3 linked regions of the Bradyrhizobium sp. WD16 genome follow. The protein of the gene in region 1 interacts with the protein of each later gene in a pairwise test. Links are inferred from orthologs where the notes say so. Each region holds a gene or a part of one and is shown on either strand. Other genes may lie near its edges.

Region 1 (7,416 bases):
TCCTCGACGGTGCCAGGCTGGCGCTGTGGGCCGGGCAGTCGGTGGCGCTGGTGGCGCCGTCGGGCTCCGGCAAGTCGACCCTGTTGCACATCGCCGGGCTGCTCGAGCATCCCGACGACGGCGAGGTCTATGTCGGCGGTACCGCGACCTCGACGCTGAGCGACACCGACCGGACCCAGATCCGCCGCACCGACATCGGCTTCGTCTATCAGTCGCACCGGCTGCTGCCGGAATTCACCGCGCTCGAAAACGTCATGCTGCCGCAGATGATCCGCGGCCTGAAGAAGCGGGAGACGGTGCAGCGCTCGCACGAGATCCTGTCCTATCTCGGCCTTGGTGAGCGCGTCAGTCATCGGCCGGCCGAACTCTCCGGCGGCGAGCAGCAACGGGTGGCGATCGCCCGGGCGGTGGCCAATGCGCCGCGGGTGCTGCTGGCCGACGAGCCGACCGGCAATCTCGACCCGCACACCGCCGATCATGTCTTCCACGCCCTGATGCAGCTGGTGCGGGCGACACGGGTGGCGATGCTGATCGCCACCCACAACATGGAACTCGCGGCCCGGATGGACCGTCGGGTCTCGATCGAGAACGGCCTCGTCGTCGAGCTCGACTGATCCTCTGGTTCCGTCAGAGGCCGTCGCGCTTTCTCACTCGGCGTGGCGGCGGATACGCTTGCGCCGTGGCGGCGGCGCAGCTTCGTCGTAAGTCTCGCGGACGACGGCGGCGTAAGCGGGGTTGTAGAGGCAGTCGGCGCCGAGGCCCGAGGCTGACGCATTGCACTGGGCCATCGAAGTGTAGCGGCAGTCGGTCAGATCGCCCTTCCAGTGCAGGCAGATCGGAAAGATCGTCTCGGCCGCAGCCGGGGCAGGGCTCGCGAGCGCCCAGCCGAAACCCGTCGCCGCCACCGCGGCCAACAACATCCGTCGCATTGTTTTTGTCTCCCGCCGACTCGCGGCACTTAAGGTCCAGCCCGGACGGCAGCAAGCCGCTCCGCTGGAACGGCGTCAAGGCTGACGTCAGGTCTGGGCGCCGCGGCCGATTAACCACGGCGCCTGGAACGATTGTTCGACCACGATCGCCCGGCTTGACTCTTAAGAACAAAAACAGAACAATGTTCTTCATACGTTCTTCTTCGTCATGGGGCGTTTCCGTTCGCCCAAAGCTTCGCCTAGGGAGAGCCAAGATGTTGAGATTGTTCGTGGAAGAAGCCGCGGCGCTGGCCTCGATCGTGCTGTTCGTCGGAATGGTGGCGATCTGGGCTCAAGTGATCCCGCAGCTGTAGGGCATTCTGCAACTCCTGCAGGTCGTTGTGACATCAGTCGCCGTCCATCCGGATTCCGCCCCCGCCGCGCGCCAAATATCCTCTGAAGGGATGTCCTCTGAAGGTGGTTCCGGCCCGAACAGCCAGCGGGCCGGACAGGCGGTGGGGGCGGGACCTTAAAGGTCGGCGTCTCGCAATTGCCTGCTGCCTTTGCGGCCAGTCTGTCGTAGGCAATTGCGAGACATAAGCCATCCACGGATGGTGCGGCGGCAAGTCGGATGAAGCCATGTTGGATCACTCCACAAAGGTCGAGCTCACCCGGTCCGAACTCAGGGAAGTCGCCCGCTATGCGGTGGTCTGCGCGCGGCCAGCATTGGCGATCTTCGAACGCGAACGCCCTGACGATACCCGCCCACGCGCCGCAATAGACACTGCGCAGTCGTTTGCGGATGGAGGCGAGCGGACGAAGGCGTTACGTGACAGCGCGTGGGCTGCACAGCGGGCGGCTCAGGAGGCGCGCGATGCAGGGCAGGTCGCGGCGAGCGACGCCGCACGCGCGGCCCTCGCCGCAGCCGGCGCGGCGTTTCTCCATCCCTTGGCCAAGGCTACGCAGGTCAAGCACATCCTTGGTTCGCCCGCGTATGCTGCGCGAGCTTTCGAACTCTCCACCGGCGACGATCCCACCGTTGGAGTCGAGCACATCATGCAATCGCGCGTACGGGCGCATCCCGTGGTGCGAGACGTTTTGAGGCGGTATCCGCCCGCCCCGCCGGGTGGGGGACGGGTCGGAGAGTTGATCCGTCAGTTGGACGCCTTGCTCCGGTGATCGTGCGGGCGCCGGCATCTCTATATGTAGTGGGTGCCTGCGTTAACCGGATAGGCGCGATTGGAATTTTCCGGTGTTGGGATCGTCCGCCCTGGGGAAAAGCAGGACAGCTCCGAAGGGTGTCGGGGATCGTGGCGAGCGCCGATGGACTTAGGCTGACCGGCACCCCACCATCAGGCCGTTGAGTCGCCGCCGGTGCTGTCGCCGACATCCCGCCTCGAAGGCGCGAATCCGGCGGTTTCGCATCCCGACCTTCGGCCCTGATTTCGTATTCGTCCCGAGAGCTGCCCGCATCCATGAGTTCCGCCGGTTTCGTCCATCTCCACGTCCATTCGGCCTATTCGCTGCTCCAGGGCGCGATCAAGATCGGCGGCCTCGCCGACCTCGCCAAGGCCGATCACCAGCCGGCGCTCGCGCTGACCGACACCGACAACATGTTCGGGGCGTTGGAATTCTCCGACAAGATGGCGGGCTCCGGGATCCAGCCGATTGTCGGCTGCGCCCTGGCGGTGGATTTCGGCGATGTCGAGCCGACCTCGCGCAGCATTCTGGCCGCTTCGCCCCAGCGTCTGGTGCTGCTCGCGGCTCGCGAGGCCGGCTACCGCAGCCTGATGCGGCTGAATTCCCGGGCATTCCTCGAGACGCCGACCCATCAGACACCGCATATCAAGCTCGACTGGCTCGAGGGCGAGACCGATGGCCTGATCGTGCTCACCGGCGGACCGGACGGACCGATCTCGATGGCGATCACCGCCGACCAGGCGGCACTGGCGGCGACACGGCTCGATCGGCTCACCGCGCTGTTCGGCGACCGGCTCTACGTCGAATTGCAGCGCCACGGCCTCGACAAGGAGCGGCGCGCCGAAGGCACCCTGATCGATCTCGCCTATGCCAAGTCCCTGCCGCTCGTCGCCACCAACGAGCCTTACTTCGCCAAGGCCGACGATTTCGAGGCCCATGACGCGCTGCTGTGCATCGCCGGCGGTCGCCTGATCGCCGAGACCGATCGCGTCCAGCTCACCCCGGACCACCGCTTCAAGACCCGCGCCGAAATGGCGGTGCTGTTCGCTGATCTGCCGGAGGCGCTGGCCTCGACGGTCGAGATTGCCGAACGCTGCGCCTACCGGCCGCTGACCCGCAAGCCGATCCTGCCGCGCTTCACCGTCGGCGCGTCGAGTGGCGGCGACGCGGAGCGGGAGGAGGCGGCCGAACTCAAGCGCCAGGCCGAGGAGGGACTGGCGCGGCGTCTCGCCCATCACGGCACCGCCCCGGGCACCACCGAAGAGACCTATGCCGCGCGGCTGGCCTTCGAAATCGACATCATCAACCGCATGAACTACGCGGGCTACTTTCTGATCGTGTCGGACTTCATCAAATGGGCGAAGTCCCAGGACATCCCGGTCGGACCGGGCCGCGGCTCCGGCGCCGGCTCGCTCGTCGCCTATGCCCTGACCATCACCGACCTCGACCCGATCCGCTTCAGCCTGCTGTTCGAGCGCTTCCTCAATCCCGAGCGCGTGTCGATGCCGGACTTCGACATCGACTTCTGCCAGGACCGTCGCGAAGAGGTGATCCATTACGTCCAGGATCGCTATGGTCGCGACCAGGTCGCCCAGATCATCACCTTCGGTACGTTGCAGGCGCGCGGCGTGCTGCGCGACGTCGGCCGCGTGCTGCAGATGCCCTATGGCCAGGTCGACAAGCTCACCAAGCTGGTGCCGCAGAACCCGGCGGCGCCGGTGACGCTGGCTGCTGCGATCGCCGGCGAGCCGAAGCTGCAGGCCTTCCGCGATGAAGATCCGGTGGTCGCCCAGGCCTTCGACATCGCCCAGAAACTCGAAGGCCTCAACCGTCACGCCTCGACCCACGCCGCCGGCATCGTCATCGGCGACCGGCCGCTCAGCGAGCTCGTGCCGATGTACCGCGATCCGAAGTCGGATATGCCGGTCACCCAGTTCAACATGAAATGGGTGGAGCCCGCCGGCCTTGTCAAATTCGACTTCCTCGGCCTGAAGACGCTGACGACGCTCAACGTCGCGGTCAAGCTCGTCGCCCAGCGCAGCATCAAGGTCGAACTCAACAAGCTGCCGCTCGACGACGCCGACAGCTATTCGATGCTGGCGCGCGGCGAGGTCGTCGGCGTGTTCCAGGTTGAAAGTCAGGGCATGCGGCGCGCGCTCGTCGACATGCGTCCCGACCGTTTCGAAGACATCATCGCGCTGGTGGCGCTGTATCGCCCGGGCCCGATGGCCAACATCCCGACCTATTGCGCCCGCAAGCACGGCGACGAGGAGCCGGAATACCTGCATCCGATGATGGAGCCGATCCTCAAGGAGACCTTCGGCGTCATCATCTACCAGGAACAGGTGATGCAGATCGCCCAGGCGCTGTCGGGTTATTCGCTCGGCGAAGCCGACCTGCTGCGTCGCGCCATGGGCAAGAAGATCCGCGCCGAGATGGACCAGCAGCGCGTCCGCTTCGTCTCCGGCGCCCTCGAGCGCGGCATCACCCAGGCCCAGGCCGACACCATCTTCGACCTGCTGGCGAAGTTCGCCGACTACGGCTTCAACAAGAGTCACGCCGCGGCCTATGCGCTGGTGTCCTATCACACCGCCTATATGAAGGCGCATTATCCCGTCGAGTTCATCGCCGCCTCGATGACGCTCGACATGAGCAACACCGACAAGCTGTCGGAATTCCGCGCCGAGGCGCAGCGCCTCGGCATCAAGCTCGAGCCGCCGTCGATCAACCGCTCCGGCGTCAATTTCGACGTCGCCGACGGCAAGATCTTCTATGCGCTTGCCGCGCTCAAGGGCGTCGGCGCCCAGGCCGTCCAGCAGATCGTCGAGGCGCGCGGCGACAAGCCGTTCACCTCGATCGCCGACTTCGCCAGCCGCGTCAGCCCGAAGGCGATCAACAAGCGCGTGGTCGAAAGCCTCGCCGCGGCGGGCGCCTTCGACGAACTCGAGCCGAGCCGCGCCCGGGTCTTCGCCGGCGCCGACGTCATCGTCGCGGCCTGTCAGCGCAGCCACGAGGCGGCCACCATCGGCCAGAACGACATGTTCGGCGGCCAGGCCGATGCGCCCACCGTGATCCTGCCGTCACTCGATCCGTGGCTGCCGTCGGAACGCCTGCAGCGCGAATACGACGCCGTCGGCTTCTTCCTGTCGGGCCATCCGCTGGACGATTACAAGACCGTTCTCAAGCGCCTCAACGTGCAGTCCTGGGCGGAATTCTCCCATGCGGTGAAGAACGGCCGCACCGCCGGCAAGGTCGCGGCGACGGTGGTGTCGCGGATGGAGCGCCGCACCAAGACCGGCAACAAGATGGGCATCATCGGCCTGTCCGACGCCACCGGCCATTTCGAGGCGGTGCTGTTCTCGGAAGCGCTGGCGCAGTTTCGCGACATGCTCGAGCCCGGCCTTGCCGTGCTGATGCAGCTCGGCGCCGAACTGCAGGGCGAAGATGTGCGAGCCCGCATCAATAACGTCGAATTGCTCGACCAGGCCGCGGCCAAGACCTCGATGGCGCTGAAGATCTTCGTGCGTGACGGCAAGCCGCTGGAGTCGATCGCGCGACGGCTGGCTGCGCCGGAGCCGGCGCGCGGCGCCGTGGCGTCGCCCTCGATCGCGCCGCGCGGCGGCGACGGCGAGGTGACGCTTGTGATGATGCTCGACCTCGAAACCGAGGTCGAGCTCAAGCTCCCCGGCCGCTTCAAGGTCTCGCCCCAGATCGCCGGCGCGCTCAAGGCCGTGACCGGCGTCGTCGACGTCCAGACGATCTAGTGTGGCGTCTCGAAATTGCCTATGCCCTTCGCGGCAAGCCCCTGTAGGCAATTGCGAGACGCCACACTAGCATCATGCAGGGTTCCGACATCGCTGCGCCCTTGCGGTGCGAGGCTCGCACGTGCTTCGTTCAACTCCCGTTCAGTTCCGGACAGGCTCACTGTCGGCCCGGCCGAATCCGGGAAAAACGAACGCGAAAGAACAAACGCGAGAGAAACGTGCCATGCTGCGACTCCCGATCCCGTCGTTCCTGCCCCTGAGCCTCCTCGCGGTGCTCGCCGCCGTGGCGATCGGCGCCGTTCCGGCTGCGGCCCAGCAGCAGGAGAAGCGCATAGCCTTTGTCGTGGGCAACGGCGCCTATGCCAAGGGGCCGCTGGCGACGGCGGCCAACGATGCCGGGCTGATCGCGCAGACCCTGCAGGCCGCCGGCTTCGACGTCGCTGGCGCCCGCGACCTCGACGGCGACAGCCTGCGCAAGAGTTTCCGCGACTTCATCCAGAAGGCGGAAGCCTCGGGGCCGGGCACTGTGGCGATGGTCTATCTCTCCGGCTACGGCGTCCAGTATGCCGGCGAGAATTACTTCGTGCCGGTGGATTCCAGCATCAGCCGCGACACTGACATTCCGGTCGAGGCGCTGCGGCTGTCGGACTATATGCGCCAGCTCGCGGCCTTGCCTCTCAAGAGCGGCATCGTGGTGCTCGATGCGGCGCGGCAGCAGCCTTTCGTCCAGAACCAGATCGCCAGCGGCCTCGCGCTGGTCGATCCCGAACCGCGCATGCTGATCGCCTTCAACGCCGCGCCGGGGACCGTGGCGCCGCCGGAGCAGGGCGCCTATGGCGCCTATGCCCAGGCGCTCGCCGAGATGATCCGCACCGGCGGTCTGTCGCTGCCCGACGTGTTCAATCGCGTGCGGCTGCGCGTCAGCGAGAGTTCCAAGGGCTCGCTGCTGCCGTGGGATGCCCATAAGCTCGAGGGCAGTTTCCAGTTCTTCGACCGCGCCGCCGACGCTCCGCCGCAGCCTTCAGCGGCCCAGGTCGCCGCCATGCGCGATCGGCCGATGCGCGATCTCGGCGCGCAGGAGGCCTATACCGCGGCGATCGAGCGCGACACCCTCCAGGGCTATGAGGATTTCCTCGCCGCCTATCCTTCGGATCCGTTGGCGAGGCGGGTGAGGGCGATCGCTGCCGCGAGGCGCGAAGCCATCACCTGGCGGCGCACCTACAGCGCCGACACGCCCCAGGCCTACTGGTCCTATCTGCGACGCTATCCGCGCGGACCGCATGCCCCCGACGCGCGTCGCCGGCTCGCCTTCCTCACCGCGCCGCCGGAGCCGCCGCCGAGCTTTGCGATGATCGAGTATGACGTGCCGCCGCCGCCGCCGGACGAGATCGTCTATGTGGACCGCCCGGTGCTGATGTTCAGCGATCCGGATTTCGACTTCGCGCCGCCGCCGCCGCCGCCGGTGTTCTTCCTGCCGCCGCCGCCGCCGGATTTCGTGGTGCTGCCGCCGCCGCCGGCGCCGGTCGCGCTGTTCATCCTGCCGC
Region 2 (6,297 bases), 2.5 Mb from region 1 along the record:
CGACGCTGCGATCGAGCGCATCACCACCAGCAAGCAGGGCGAGAGGATCGAGATTGCCCTGGATGGCCACCTTCGGCTGGATCCGCTCGCGAATGACGGTTCTGTCCACCGCCCAGTCGACACTCACTGCATTGACCGGCACCTGCGCCACGTAATCGGCCAGACCGGCACCGGCACCGCGAGGAAATCCGATGATGCGGGCACCGGGAACCAGACGGCGCAGGCCCTCGGCGATACGCGCCGCCGGCTCGAGGCACCAGCGCCGGAACTCCTCCGGCGGCAGCACGCCCGCCCAGGTGTCGAACAGCTGCACCGCATCGGCGCCGGCCCGGATCTGGTTGTGGAGATAGGTGATCGAGCAGGTGACGAGACGGTCGATCAAGCGCTGAAACACCTCGGGCTCACGATAGGCCAACAGACGCGCCGGCGCCTGGTCGGGCGTGCCGTGGCCAGCGACCATGTAGGTTGCCACCGTCCAGGGGGCTCCGCAGAAACCGAGCAGCGCGACTTTCGGATCGAGCGCTGCCTTCGCCCGCCGCACGGTCTCGTACACCGGCGACAGCACATCGTCATCGACTGCCTCCGGCAGCCGATCGATGGCTGCCGCATCGCCGAGAGGTTCGAGCCGCGGTCCCTCGCCTGCCTCGAAACGCACGGTCTGACCGAGGGCATGGGGAATGACGAGAATGTCGGAAAACAGGATGGCAGCATCGAAGCCGAACCGCCGCACCGGCTGCAACGTCACTTCCGTTGCCATCTCCGGCGTGAAGCACAGCTCGAGAAACGATCCGGCCTTCGCACGCAGCTCGCGGTATTCCGGCAGATAGCGACCGGCCTGACGCATCATCCAGACGGGAGGTACCTCGGCCGGCTTGCCGTCGAGCACATCCAGGATCGAGTTCTTCACCGTCATCGCACCTGACCAGTCTTCTCTTAAACCATTCTTTAAGATTCTAGTTAGTAGTTATGTGACGGTGGATTGGACTCACGCAACGGCGTCGACTCCTTCTCCATCCCCCGTCCACATCGCCAGACTTTATGCCCGGCATCCGCCCCCGTTGCGCGGTGGAAAGAAAGTCTCATGACTTGAGGGGCTTGGCTCCGTCCTGGGGCCTGATTATCAAGAGACAAATCCACATGACCCCACTATCATCGGCCCTGTTCGCGGGCCTTCTCCCATATTGAGCCCTGTGAAGCAAAACCGCCCTTTTCCCGAGGCCAGCCGCGCTTGACCGAATCCCCCGCCGAAACTCCACAGCGATCCACAGGATATCCGGCCTGATGCCGCCCGCGACCGGCAGTTATTTTCACCTTCATATGGTGTCCGATTCCACCGGCGAGACGCTGATCACGGTGGCGCGCGCGGTGGCTGCACAATACTCCCATGTCACCCCCGTCGAGCACGTCTATCCGCTGGTGCGGAGCCAGAAGCAACTCGATCGCGTGTTGGCGGAGATCGAGGAATCCCCCGGCATCGTGCTGTTCACGCTGCTCGAGGAAGACCTGGTGTCGCGGCTCGAGACCAAGTGCAAGGACATGAATATTCCGAGCTTGTCGATCATCGGGCCGGTGCTTCAGCTGTTCCAAGCCTATCTCGGCACCGCCACGGCCCATCGGGTCGGCGCCCAGCACACGCTCAATGCGGAATATTTCAAGCGGATCGACGCCCTCAATTACACCATGATGCATGACGACGGGCAGCACGTTGAAGGCCTGGAAGAGGCCGATGTGGTACTGGTCGGCGTCTCCCGCACCTCGAAGACGCCGACCTCGATCTATCTCGCCAATCGCGGTGTGCGCACCGCCAATGTACCGCTGGTCCCGGGTATCCCGATTCCCTACCAGCTCGAAAACCTGAACAAGCCGCTGGTCGTCAGTCTCCACGCCTCGCCGGAGCGCCTGATCCAGATCCGCCAGAACCGTCTCCTGGGCCTTGGCGCCCACACCGACGATGCCGTCTATACCGATCGTCAGGCTGTCGCCGAGGAAGTGCTGTTTTCCCGTCGCCTCAGTGCCAGGCACAATTGGGCGCTGCTCGACGTCACGCGCCGATCGATCGAGGAAACCGCCGCGGCGATCCTCAAGCTGCTGGCCGACCGCCAGCGGCAACGGGGCTGAAACGATGACCTTGTGGTATGGTGAAAGGCCACCGATCCTCGCCTCGAGCAGCCGTTCTCGCCAGACCCTGCTGCATCATGCCGGCATTCCGTTCGAGGTGATTCCGGCCGATATCGACGAGCGTGCGGTGGAAAACGGCGCGGCTGTATCCGCACCGGGGGAGGTCGCGTCCCTGCTGGCAAAGGAAAAGGCCCTTGCGGTCGCTGCTCGCCATCCCGGCCGGATCGTGATCGGCGCCGACCAGACCCTGGCGCTCGGATCCCGTCGGTTCAGCAAGCCGAAGAATCGCGACCAGGCAGCCGAGCAGCTCGCCGCACTGGCCGGTGCCGTGCACGAATTGCATTCGGCGGTGGCGGTGGTCATCAATGACGAAGTGCGTTTTTCCCACGTAGCCGTGGCGCGTCTCGCCATGCGGCCGCTGAGCGAAGCCGCGATTGCCGCTTATCTCGATACTGCCGGCGACGTCGTCTGCACCAGTGTCGGCGCCTATCAGCTCGAAGGCCTCGGCGTGCATCTGTTCGATCGGGTCGAGGGCGATCACTTCACGGTTCTCGGCCTGCCCCTGCTGCCATTGTTTGCGTATTTGCGCGGCGCAGGGCTTCTGGCCTTTTAGAGGATCGGGAATGCTGCTGCTCGGGTTGACCGGTTCGATCGGGATGGGCAAGTCGACCACAGCCAGGCTGTTCGCCGAAGCGGGCGTGCCCGTCTATGATGCCGATGCCACGGTGCATGTTCTCTATGAAGGGGAGGCCGCGCCGGCGATCGAGGCCGCCTTTCCCGGCACCACCGTGGATGGCAAGGTCGATCGCCAGAAACTTTCGGCCTACGTCCTTCACGACAGCTCGGCGATGAAGCGGCTGGAGGGAATCGTGCATCCGATGCTGCGCGCCCACCAGCAGGCCTTTCTCGACGCGGCCGAGCGGTCGGGCGCGCCGGTCGCGGTGCTCGATATTCCGCTGCTGTTCGAAACCGCTGGCGAGAACCGGGTGGATGCCGTGGCAGTGGTCACGACGTCGCCGCAGGTGCAGCGCGAGCGGATCCTGGCCCGGCCGAACATGTCGGCGGAGAAGCTCGACGCCATCCTGGGGCGGCAGATACCCGACGCCGAAAAGCGCCGGCGGGCCGATTTCATCGTGGATACCTCCCACGGTCTTGACCCGGTACGGGCGCAGATCAAGGACATTCTTTACGCCATGGCTAAGATGCCGCGGCGCCGGCCGTGATTCGATGGCCCGCCCCGCCGCCTTGGCGCCCGGGATTTTGTCCTTGAGATCAGCTCGGTCTGCAAACCATGCGTGAAATCGTTCTCGATACCGAAACCACCGGCCTCGACCCGCTCCGCGGCGATCGGCTGGTCGAAATTGGTTGCATCGAGATCATCAACCGCATGCCCACCGGCCAGACCTTCCACCGCTACATCAATCCCGAGCGGGACATGCCCGCCGAGGCCTTTGCGGTACACGGGCTGTCGACCGAGTTTCTGGCCCAGAAGCCGCTGTTCGCCGAGGTCGTGGATGAATTCCTTGCCTTCATCGGCGAGGCGCCGCTCGTCATCCACAATGCCTCCTTCGACATCAGCTTCATCAACATGGAGCTCGAGCGGCTCAAGCGCGTGGCGATCCCGCGCGAGCGGCTGGTCGATACGCTGCTGCTGGCACGCCGCAAGCATCCGGGCGTGTCCAATCGGCTCGACGATCTCTGCTCGCGTTACTCGATCAACAATTCGCACCGCACCCTGCACGGCGCCCTGCTCGACGCCGAATTGCTGGCCGAAGTCTATATCGACCTGATTGGTGCCCGGCAGTCGCAGCTCATTCTCGCCGACACCCGCCAGTCCGAGATTCGGGTCGAAGCCGATGGTCCGCGGCGGCAACGTCCGGAGCCGCTGGCACCGCGCGTCACCGAGGCCGATCGCGAAGCCCATCGCGCCTTCATCGCTAAAATGGGCGACAAGGCGCTGTGGAAGGAATATCTCGGCGCTTGAGCCGGCGCCGATCGCTGGGTTCGTCGTGACGCGGTTTATTCGCGCGAACCGGTGCCCGCCTCGCCGGAAATTGCCCCAGGTCGATCGGCCGGGACACCGGTCCGAAGTCCGGCCAAAGAAGAGCCAGCCGAAGTAAAAAGAAAAAGGCCCGGCGCGCGTCACGCGCCGGGCCTTTGAATGTTGAATGACGTCTCTTGTTGTCGCGCTGTGGCTCAGGACGCCGTGCCGCGCCGCATCTGGTCGGCCTGCCGTTCGAGGTTCTGGCGGTAGAGGCCGACGAAATCGACCGGGTCCAGCATCAGCGGCGGGAAGCCGCCGTTGCGCACCGCGGTGGCGATGATCTCGCGGGCGAACGGGAACAGCAGCCGCGGACATTCGATCATGATCAGCGGGTGCAGGTTTTCCTGGGGTACATTCTGGACCCGGAAGACGCCGGCATAAGCAAGCTCGAAACCGAACAGCAGGGTGTCGGCGTTCTCGGCCTTGCCCTCGATCGACAGCGTCACTTCGAAATCGTGCTCGCCGATGTTCTGGGCGCCGACATTGATCTGGATGCTGATCGCGGGCTGATTCTGCTGCGGGGCGAGCGAGCCCGGTGCATTCGGATTCTCGAAAGAGAAGTCCTTGATGTACTGCGCAAGGACGTTGAGCTGCGGCGGAGGGGCGTTTTCGGGCGGTGCGCCGTTGCCGTTGGACATGGAAATCTCTCCTGACGCAGTTTCAGGCGATGTGGCGACCGGCTCGCGTGAAGACGATGCGCAGTTGTTAACGATGATCGAAGGATGAGGCCGGCCCGGACGATCAACAAACCCTTCCCGCCCGGCGGCACCCACGGGCGATGGCCCTGGTCGCGGCCGGTTGGCTATCATAATGGCGCTGCTGTCGACAAGGACAGGACCGCGGCCCTGTCTCGCCAAGGCGATCCGGCAACCGAGCTGAAGCGAGGTTCACGGCCGGCGGGCCGGATCTCCGACCATGATGCATCTATATGATTTTGCAATGGTTTTGTTATATGATGATGAAACGAGGACGGCTTTCGGGCGTCTGGCGATCGCCGCCAGAACAATCTTGGTCCAGGTAATACTGAAACGAGCGTCAGATCCACCGCTCTGGCACTTTGATTTTGCTAGTATCCCTAAGTCGCCGAATGACCGTGCGAGCATGAGGCAAATGGCGCGGTCATTCGGAGACGGGACACGAGAGGTTAGAAAAACTTCTTGATCCTAAGGCCCGGTGGCCGGATACGCGTCGAAAGGCGCCATTGGCTCGCCCGCTTCCGTGCTTACATCAGAAGCGCACGGCTGTGCCGTGGGCTGATTCGGACCGCCCCGTCGGGACACGAGGGGCGGCCCGAAGCGAAGATTTGGTGGTCAGCACCGGAGATGACCCGGGAGTCGATCAGAAAGCGAATGTGACGTGGATATTTACACCATCATCTTCCTGGCTTTGGCCGTGTTCATCTTCCTGCGCCTGCGAAATGTGCTGGGCCAGCGCACCGGCAGCGAGCGGCCGCCGCTCGATCGTGCCGCCCGGGACATCGCCAACGGAGGTGCCAACAGCAATGTGGTGCCGCTGCCCGGCAAGGTGATCGAACATGCGCCGGCAGCAGCTCCCGAGGCGCCCGCCCCGGCCGACCGCTGGAGGGGCGTGGCCGAGCCCGGCACGCCGCTCGCCCTCGGCCTCGATGCCGTCGTCGCTGCCGACCCGTCCTTCGATCCCCAGCATTTCCTCGCCGGCGGCCGCAGCGCCTACGAGATGATCGTGCTTGCGTTCGCCCAGGGCGATCGCCGCTCGCTCAAGGATCTCCTGTCCAAGGAGGTCTATGACGGTTTCGATACGGCGATCCGCGAGCGCGAGAACAACGAGCAAAAGCTCGAGACGCGTTTCATCGGCATCGACAAGGCCGAACTGACCGGCGCCGAGCTGCGCGACCATATTGCACACGTGACCGTCCGCTTCGTTTCTCAGATGGTGACCGTGACACGGGACAAGACCGGCGCCGTGGTCGACGGCAGTCCCGACAAGGTCACCGACGTCACCGATGTCTGGACCTTCGCCCGTGACACCTCCTCGCGCGACCCCAATTGGAAGCTGGTTGGCACCGACAGCGGCCACTGATCGGCGCCGTCCTCCGCGCGTCGGGCTGCGCATGGTGGCGGGGGCCGCATGCGCCGCGCTGGTGCTGACGCTCGCGA
Region 3 (6,305 bases), 970 kb from region 1 along the record:
TCCGCCAACGACGCCATTGGCTATTTCCAAATCCCCGCAGGGCGGGTAGTTGAAGTCGGAACGCAGGTGACTATTTGAGCGTCGTTCCGACCGTGCTACGTAGATCCTGCATACCAGAGGCGCAAATTCAGCCTAACCGTTCGGCCGGGCCGAACCTATAAGCCGCCGCCTGTTAGTGGCGCTGCAGCAACCGAGGTTAGACCTCTTCATGGCATCCGACATCACAGCACCCGCCGCGGAAGCCCCGGCGGTGAACGGGCATGGGGAGAAGCATTCGACCGCCGGGTTCGGCGGGCTGATGCTCGGCAGTATCGGTGTCGTTTACGGTGACATCGGCACCAGCCCGCTCTATGCCTTCCGCGAGGCCGTGGTCGCTGCGGAAGCCGCCAACGGCGTTACGGTGGCCGCCGTCCTCGGCGTGCTGTCGCTGATCCTGTGGGCGCTGATCATCGTCGTCACCCTGAAATATGTCCTGATCTTGATGCGGGCGGACAACAACGGCGAGGGCGGCACGCTGGCGCTGATGGCCCTGGCGCAACGCGCGCTCTCCGGCAAGAGCGGGACCATCGTAATGCTCGGCATCATCAGCGGTGCCTTGTTTTACGGCGACGCGGTGATCACGCCGGCGCTGTCCGTGCTCTCGGCGCTTGAAGGTATCAAGATCGCGACCGTCGCCTTCGAGCCTTACGTCGTGCCAGCGACGTTGCTGATCCTGCTGGCGCTGTTCGCCGTGCAGTCGCGCGGCACCGCCAGTGTCGCGGCGTTTTTTGGCCCGATCATGTGCCTGTGGTTCGCCGTTATCGGCGTCGCGGCGTTGCCGCACATCGCGGCGCATCCGGTGGTGATCGAGGCTTTCAATCCGGTCCATGCGGTGAGTTTTCTCGCCCACCACGGCATCATCGGCCTCGTCACCCTCGGCGCCGTCTTTCTCGCCGTGACCGGGGTCGAGGCGCTTTATGCCGACCTCGGTCATTTCGGCAAGCGCCCGATCCAGATCGCTTGGCTGTGCATCGTGCTGCCGTCGCTGGCGCTGAACTATCTCGGGCAGGGTGCCCTCGTCATCGCCAATCCGAAGGCGATCGAGAACCCCTTCTACCTGATGTTCCCGGACTGGGCGCTGCTGCCGATGGTGGCGCTCGCCACCGTCGCCACGGTCATCGCCAGCCAGGCGGTGATCACCGGCGCCTATTCGCTTACCCGCCAGGCGATCCAGCTCGGCCTGTTGCCGCGCTTCGAGATCCGCCACACCTCCGAGACCCATGCTGGCCAGATCTACATTCCGCGCATCAATACGCTGTTGCTGGTCGCGGTGGTGCTGCTGGTCGGGCTGTTCCGCTCATCGAGCGCGCTCGCTTCAGCCTACGGCATTTCCGTGACCGGGACCATGGTGGTCACAGCGATGATGGGCTTCGTGGTGATCTGGAAGGTGTGGCGCTGGTCGGCGTTGGCTGCGGCCGCCCTGATTGCACCGTTTCTGGCCCTCGACCTGACCTTCCTCGGTGCCAATCTCTTGAAGGTGCTCGAGGGCGGCTGGGTTCCGCTGGCGCTGGGCGGGACCATCATGCTGCTGATGATCACGTGGCGGCGCGGCAGCCGTTTGCTGTTCGAGAAGTCGCGCAAGCAGGAACTGCCGCTCAATGACCTCGTCCGCATGCTGGAGAAGCGCCCACCGCAGCGGGTGCCCGGCACGGCGGTCTTCCTCACCAGCGATCCGACCAGTGCGCCGACCGCCCTGCTGCACAGCCTCAAGCACTACAAGGTGCTGCACGAGAAGAACGTCATCCTGACCATCGAAACCGCATCGACACCGCGGATCGACGTCTCCGATCGCGTCCGGCTCGAGGAGATCAGCCCGACGTTCTCGCGGGTGGCCCTCCGCTTCGGTTTCATGGAGTCGCCCAACGTGCCGAAGGCGCTGGCGATCGCGCGCAAGCTCGGCTGGCAGTTCGACATCATGTCGACCTCGTTCTTCCTGTCCCGCCGCTCGCTCAAGCCGGCGGCCCATTCGGGCATGCCGCGCTGGCAGGACCACCTGTTCATCGCGCTGAGCCGGTCCGCCAACGACGCCACCAACTATTTCCAGATCCCGACCGGCCGGGTGGTCGAAGTCGGCACCCAGGTTACGATCTGAACCTCCGTCGAAGTGACAATCCGGTCTTATTCCGAGGGGGGCAGCGCTTGATTTTGCTGGCGTAAACGGGGAATTTGACCTGCGCCGACGGCCGCCCGGCCGCCGCGTCGATCGCTCGCCAGGAGGCCTTTAGTGTCCAGCAGTTCTCATCGTGTCCATGATCGGGCCCCGGCAGAGGTTGCCGCCGGCCTTTCCGAGGGGCGCTATCTTCTCGTCGACGTGCGCGAACCCAACGAGGTTGCCGCGGAAGCCTATCCTGATGCGGTGGTGCTGCCGCTGTCGTCCTTCGACCCCAGCCAGATACCGGACCCGAAGGGGCGGACCGTGGTTTTCGCCTGCCGCTCCGGCCGCCGCTCGGTGACGGCCTCGATGGCGGCCCAGGCTGCGGGGCTGCCGTATGACTCCCATCTCGAAGGCGGTATCCTGGCCTGGAAGGCTGCCGGTCTCCCCACCAGGACGGGCGGCTGAAGCGTCCGATGAATCCTGTCTTTGCCGACCTTCCGGTCACCATCTTCGAAGCGATGTCCCAGCTTGCGCGGGACCATAACGCCATCAATCTCGGCCAGGGCTTTCCCGAGGGCCCGGGTCCGGAGGATATCCGGCGCAAGGCGGCCGACGCGGTTCTCAATGGCTACAACCAGTACCCGTCGATGATGGGCATTCCGGAGCTGCGCCAGGCCATCGCCAGCCATTACGCCCACTGGCATGACGTCAGCCTCGATCCGATGACCGAGCTGCTGGTGACCTCCGGCGCCACCGAGGCCATCGCCGGCGCGGTGCTCGGACTGGTCCAGCCGGGCGACGAGGTGATCGTCTTTCCGCCGGCCTATGACGCCTACAATCCGCTGATCCGCTGCGCCGGCGGCGTGCCGCGCTTTGTGCGGCTGGAGCCGCCGCACTGGCGCATTCCCGAGGAGGCGCTGCGCGCGGCGATCACGCCGAAGACCAAATTCCTGATCTTCAACAACCCGCTCAATCCTTCCGCGATCGTCTATCCGCGCGAGGACCTCGAACTGCTGGCGCGCATCTGCCAGGAGTTCAACCTGATCGCCATCTGCGACGAGGTGTGGGAGCATGTCGTCTTCGACGGCCGCGAGCATGTTCCGCTGATCGCCATTCCAGGGATGCGCGAGCGGACCGTGAAGATCGGGTCGGCCGGCAAGATCTTCTCGCTCACCGGCTGGAAGATCGGTTTCGTCTGCGCCGCGCCGCCGATTCTGCGGGTGCTCGCCAAGGCGCATCAGTTCCTTACCTTCACGACGCCGCCCAATCTGCAGGTCGCGGTGGCCTACGGTCTCGGCAAGTCCGACGACTATTTCACCGAGATGCGCGCCGATCTCGCCCGTAGTCGCGACCGCCTGGCCGACGGGCTCAAGAGCCTTGGCTTTCCGGTGATTCAGTCCCAGGGCACCTATTTCCTCAACGTCGACCTGTCGCCGCTGGGCCTGAACGAGACCGACGAGCAGTTCTGCCGGCGCCTCGTCGCCGACTACAAGGTGGCGGCGATACCGGTGTCGGCCTTCTACGAGGACGATCCGGTCACGTCCGTGATCCGCTTCTGCTTCTCCAAGTCGGACGCTACCATCGACGCCGCGCTCGAACGGTTGTCGCGCGCGCTGCGGGCCGCTTGAGTGAGCGAGCCATGACCATCCGCAGCTGGCTGGTCGGGGTTGCGATGGCGGCCCTCGTGCTGCCCGCGCAGGCGCAGCAGCGCGTGGTCAACTTCTACAACTGGTCGAACTACATGGCGCCGGGGGTGCTCGAACAGTTCACCAGGGAGACCGGCATCAAGGTGGTCTACGACACCTTCGACGCCAACGAGACCCTGGAGACGCGGCTGCTTGCCGGCCGATCCGGCTACGACGTCGTGGTGCCGACGGCCTATTTCCTGCAGCGGCAGATCAGGGCCAATGTCTTCCAGAAGCTCGACAAGTCGAAGCTGCCCAATCTCGCCAACGCCTGGCCGCTGGTCAATCAGCGGCTCGCGACCTACGATCCCGACAATCTCTACGCCGCCAACTACATGTGGGGCACCACCGGCATCGGCTACAACGTCAAGGCGGTGCGCGACGTCCTCGGAGCCGACGCCAAGGTCGACAGCTGGGACCAGATATTCAAGCCGGAGAATCTCGCGAGGTTCAAGGACTGCGGCGTCCAAATGCTCGATTCCGCCGACGATATCCTGCCGGCGGCGCTGAACTGGCTCGGGCTCGATCCCAATTCGACCAAACAGGCGGACCTGGACAGGGCCGCCGAAGTGGTCGGCAAGGTGCGACGCTATGTCCGCAAGTTTCACTCGTCGGAATATCTGAACGCGCTCGCCAGCGGCGAGATCTGCCTCGTCGTCGGCTGGTCAGGCGACATCAAGCAGGCCCAGAGCCGCGCCGTCGAGGCGAAGAACGGTGTCGAGATCGGCTACGCCATTCCGAGGGAGGGCGCGCAGATGTTCTTCGACAATCTGGCGATCCCGGCCGATGCCAAGAACGTGGCCGAGGCCTACGAGCTGATCAATTATCTCTACCGACCGGATGTCGCGGCGAAGAATTCCGACTTCGTGTCATATGCCAACGGCAACCTGGCGAGCCAGAAGCTGATCGACCCCAAGATCATCAACGACAAGACGATCTATCCGGACGAGTCGACGCTGCAGAAACTGTTCGTCATCACCGCGCGCGATCCGGCGACGCAGCGCATCCTCAACCGGCTGTGGACACGGGTGAAGACCGGGCGCTGAATCAGCGCCAGCGGCGGTGCAGCCACAGCCACTGCTCGGGATGCTCGCGCACCCAGCCCTCGATCACCGAGGTGACGGCCTGCGTGGTGGCGGCGATATCGATCCGGCCGGCGCCGTCGCGCGCCGGCGGAATTTCTTCCGACAGTTCGGCGCGAAACCTGTCGCCGGGCAGGCGGATGATGCGCACGCCGTGGATCGGCACCTCGACCTGGCGGGCGAGGCGGGCGAGCAGCGGATTGGCCTTGGTCCTGCGGCCGAAGAAGGTGACGTCGACGCCGCGGCCGAAATGCTGGTCGACCAGCATGCCGACATGGACGCCGGCCTCGAGCGCGTGCGCAAGGCGCAGCGGCGCGTCGGCGGCAGTCGCGACCATCTCGCCCATGTTGACGGCGCGCATGTCCTGAATGGCGCGGTCGGCGGCGGCGATGTTCGGCCGTCTGAACAGCACTGCCGAGGGCATGCCGTAAGCCGGCGCCGCGAGCGCCGGCAGCTCCCAGTTGGCGAGGTGCGCGGCGAAGATCAGCGCGCCCTTGCCGTCATCGCGCAACTGCTCGAAGATGGTCTGGGTGCCCGGCGCGAGTTCGATCCGTCCGGCACCCGGGCGTGCGGGGTCGAAGTCCCAGACCTTGTCGAGGTGGGCGAATTCCGCGGCGACGCGGCCGAGATTGTCCCAGACGTCCGACAGGATGGTTTCGATCTCGGCGTCGCTTTTCTCGGGAAAGGCTGCCTTCAGATTGGCGCGGCCGATGCGCTGCTCGGGCAGCCAGGGCCCAATGCCGCGGGTGATGCGGGAGAAGGCGGAGGCGGTGCGCGCGGGATCGAAATAGCGCGTCGTCTTCAACAAGCCGACGACAGCGGCCCCGATCACCGCCTCCGAGGCGGGCTTGAGGGCGTCGCGCAGCAGCGCGCGGGCGCGGAGCAGGGTGCGCAGCATCAGAACTGGACGATGATCTTGCCGAAGACCTGCCGGCTCTCCATCCTGGTCAGCGCGGCGGCGACGTCGCTGAGCGGGACGTCCGTATCGATCACCGGCTTCATGCCGGCGGCCATCTTGTCGAGGCTCTCGGCGATGTTGCGCATCGAGGCGCCGAACGAGCCGAAGATCTTGTACTGCTGCTGGAAGAGCTGCATCAGGTTGAGCGTCGTCGTCGGGCCCGAGGTGGCGCCGCAGGTGACGAGCCGGCCGCCGCGCTTGAGCGACAGCAGCGAGCCTGGAAACGTGTCGGCGCCGACATGCTCGAACACCACGTCGACCCCCTTCTTCTTGGTGATCTTGCGAGTTTCGTGTTCGAAGCGATCCTTGCGGTAGTTGATGACATGGTCGGCGCCAAGCGCCTTGACCCGTTCGATTTTGGAATCGTCGCCGACGGTGGTGATCACCATGCAGCCGATCGCCTTGGCCATCATGATCGCCACGGTGCCGATGCCCGAGCCTCCGGC

Evidence for each region.
Region 2: the proteins of dnaE (region 1) and dnaQ interact in binary tests that used the Escherichia coli proteins (3 or more experiments, as listed by UniProt). The link is inferred for Bradyrhizobium sp. WD16 from one-to-one orthologs.
Region 3: the proteins of dnaE (region 1) and DB459_RS25100 interact in binary tests that used the Escherichia coli proteins (3 or more experiments, as listed by UniProt). The link is inferred for Bradyrhizobium sp. WD16 from one-to-one orthologs.

The regions. Positions count from the first base shown.
Region 1 is NZ_CP028908.1:4,445,719-4,453,134, forward strand. Bases 1,993-6,072 are described here. They hold dnaE (DNA polymerase III subunit alpha), read left to right. Parts: upstream 1,993-2,383; coding sequence 2,384-5,872; downstream 5,873-6,072. Other genes in these bases: DB459_RS20695 (putative immunity protein), read left to right, coding at 1,993-2,087. Also shown: DB459_RS20685 (ABC transporter ATP-binding protein), read left to right, coding at 1-614; DB459_RS20690 (DUF3551 domain-containing protein), read right to left, coding at 648-929; more of DB459_RS20695, read left to right, coding at 1,548-1,992; DB459_RS20705 (caspase domain-containing protein), read left to right, coding at 6,096-7,416. UniProt on the Escherichia coli protein: DNA polymerase III is a complex, multichain enzyme responsible for most of the replicative synthesis in bacteria. This DNA polymerase also exhibits 3' to 5' exonuclease activity. The alpha chain is the DNA polymerase catalytic subunit.
Region 2 is NZ_CP028908.1:1,918,485-1,924,781, reverse strand. The notes cover bases 2,295-5,255. They hold dnaQ (DNA polymerase III subunit epsilon), read left to right. Parts: upstream 2,295-3,409; coding sequence 3,410-4,102; downstream 4,103-5,255. Other genes in these bases: secB (protein-export chaperone SecB), read right to left, coding at 4,315-4,800; coaE (dephospho-CoA kinase), read left to right, coding at 2,742-3,341; DB459_RS08900 (Maf family protein), read left to right, coding at 2,295-2,731. Also shown: hemE (uroporphyrinogen decarboxylase), read right to left, coding at 1-913; DB459_RS08905 (pyruvate, water dikinase regulatory protein), read left to right, coding at 1,282-2,118; more of DB459_RS08900, read left to right, coding at 2,123-2,294; DB459_RS08880 (Tim44/TimA family putative adaptor protein), read left to right, coding at 5,519-6,220; DB459_RS08875 (murein transglycosylase A), read left to right, coding at 6,252-6,297. UniProt on the Escherichia coli protein: DNA polymerase III is a complex, multichain enzyme responsible for most of the replicative synthesis in bacteria. The epsilon subunit contain the editing function and is a proofreading 3'-5' exonuclease.
Region 3 is NZ_CP028908.1:5,418,068-5,424,372, reverse strand. The notes cover bases 1,716-4,684. They hold DB459_RS25100 (aminotransferase), read left to right. Parts: upstream 1,716-2,607; coding sequence 2,608-3,762; downstream 3,763-4,684. Other genes in these bases: DB459_RS25095 (polyamine ABC transporter substrate-binding protein), read left to right, coding at 3,774-4,684; DB459_RS25105 (rhodanese-like domain-containing protein), read left to right, coding at 2,264-2,599; DB459_RS25110 (potassium transporter Kup), read left to right, coding at 1,716-2,131. Also shown: more of DB459_RS25110, read left to right, coding at 209-1,715; more of DB459_RS25095, read left to right, coding at 4,685-4,865; DB459_RS25090 (lipid A biosynthesis lauroyl acyltransferase), read right to left, coding at 4,867-5,799; DB459_RS25085 (zinc-binding dehydrogenase), read right to left, coding at 5,799-6,305. UniProt on the Escherichia coli protein: Shows aminotransferase activity with methionine and histidine as substrates, and to a lesser extent also with phenylalanine.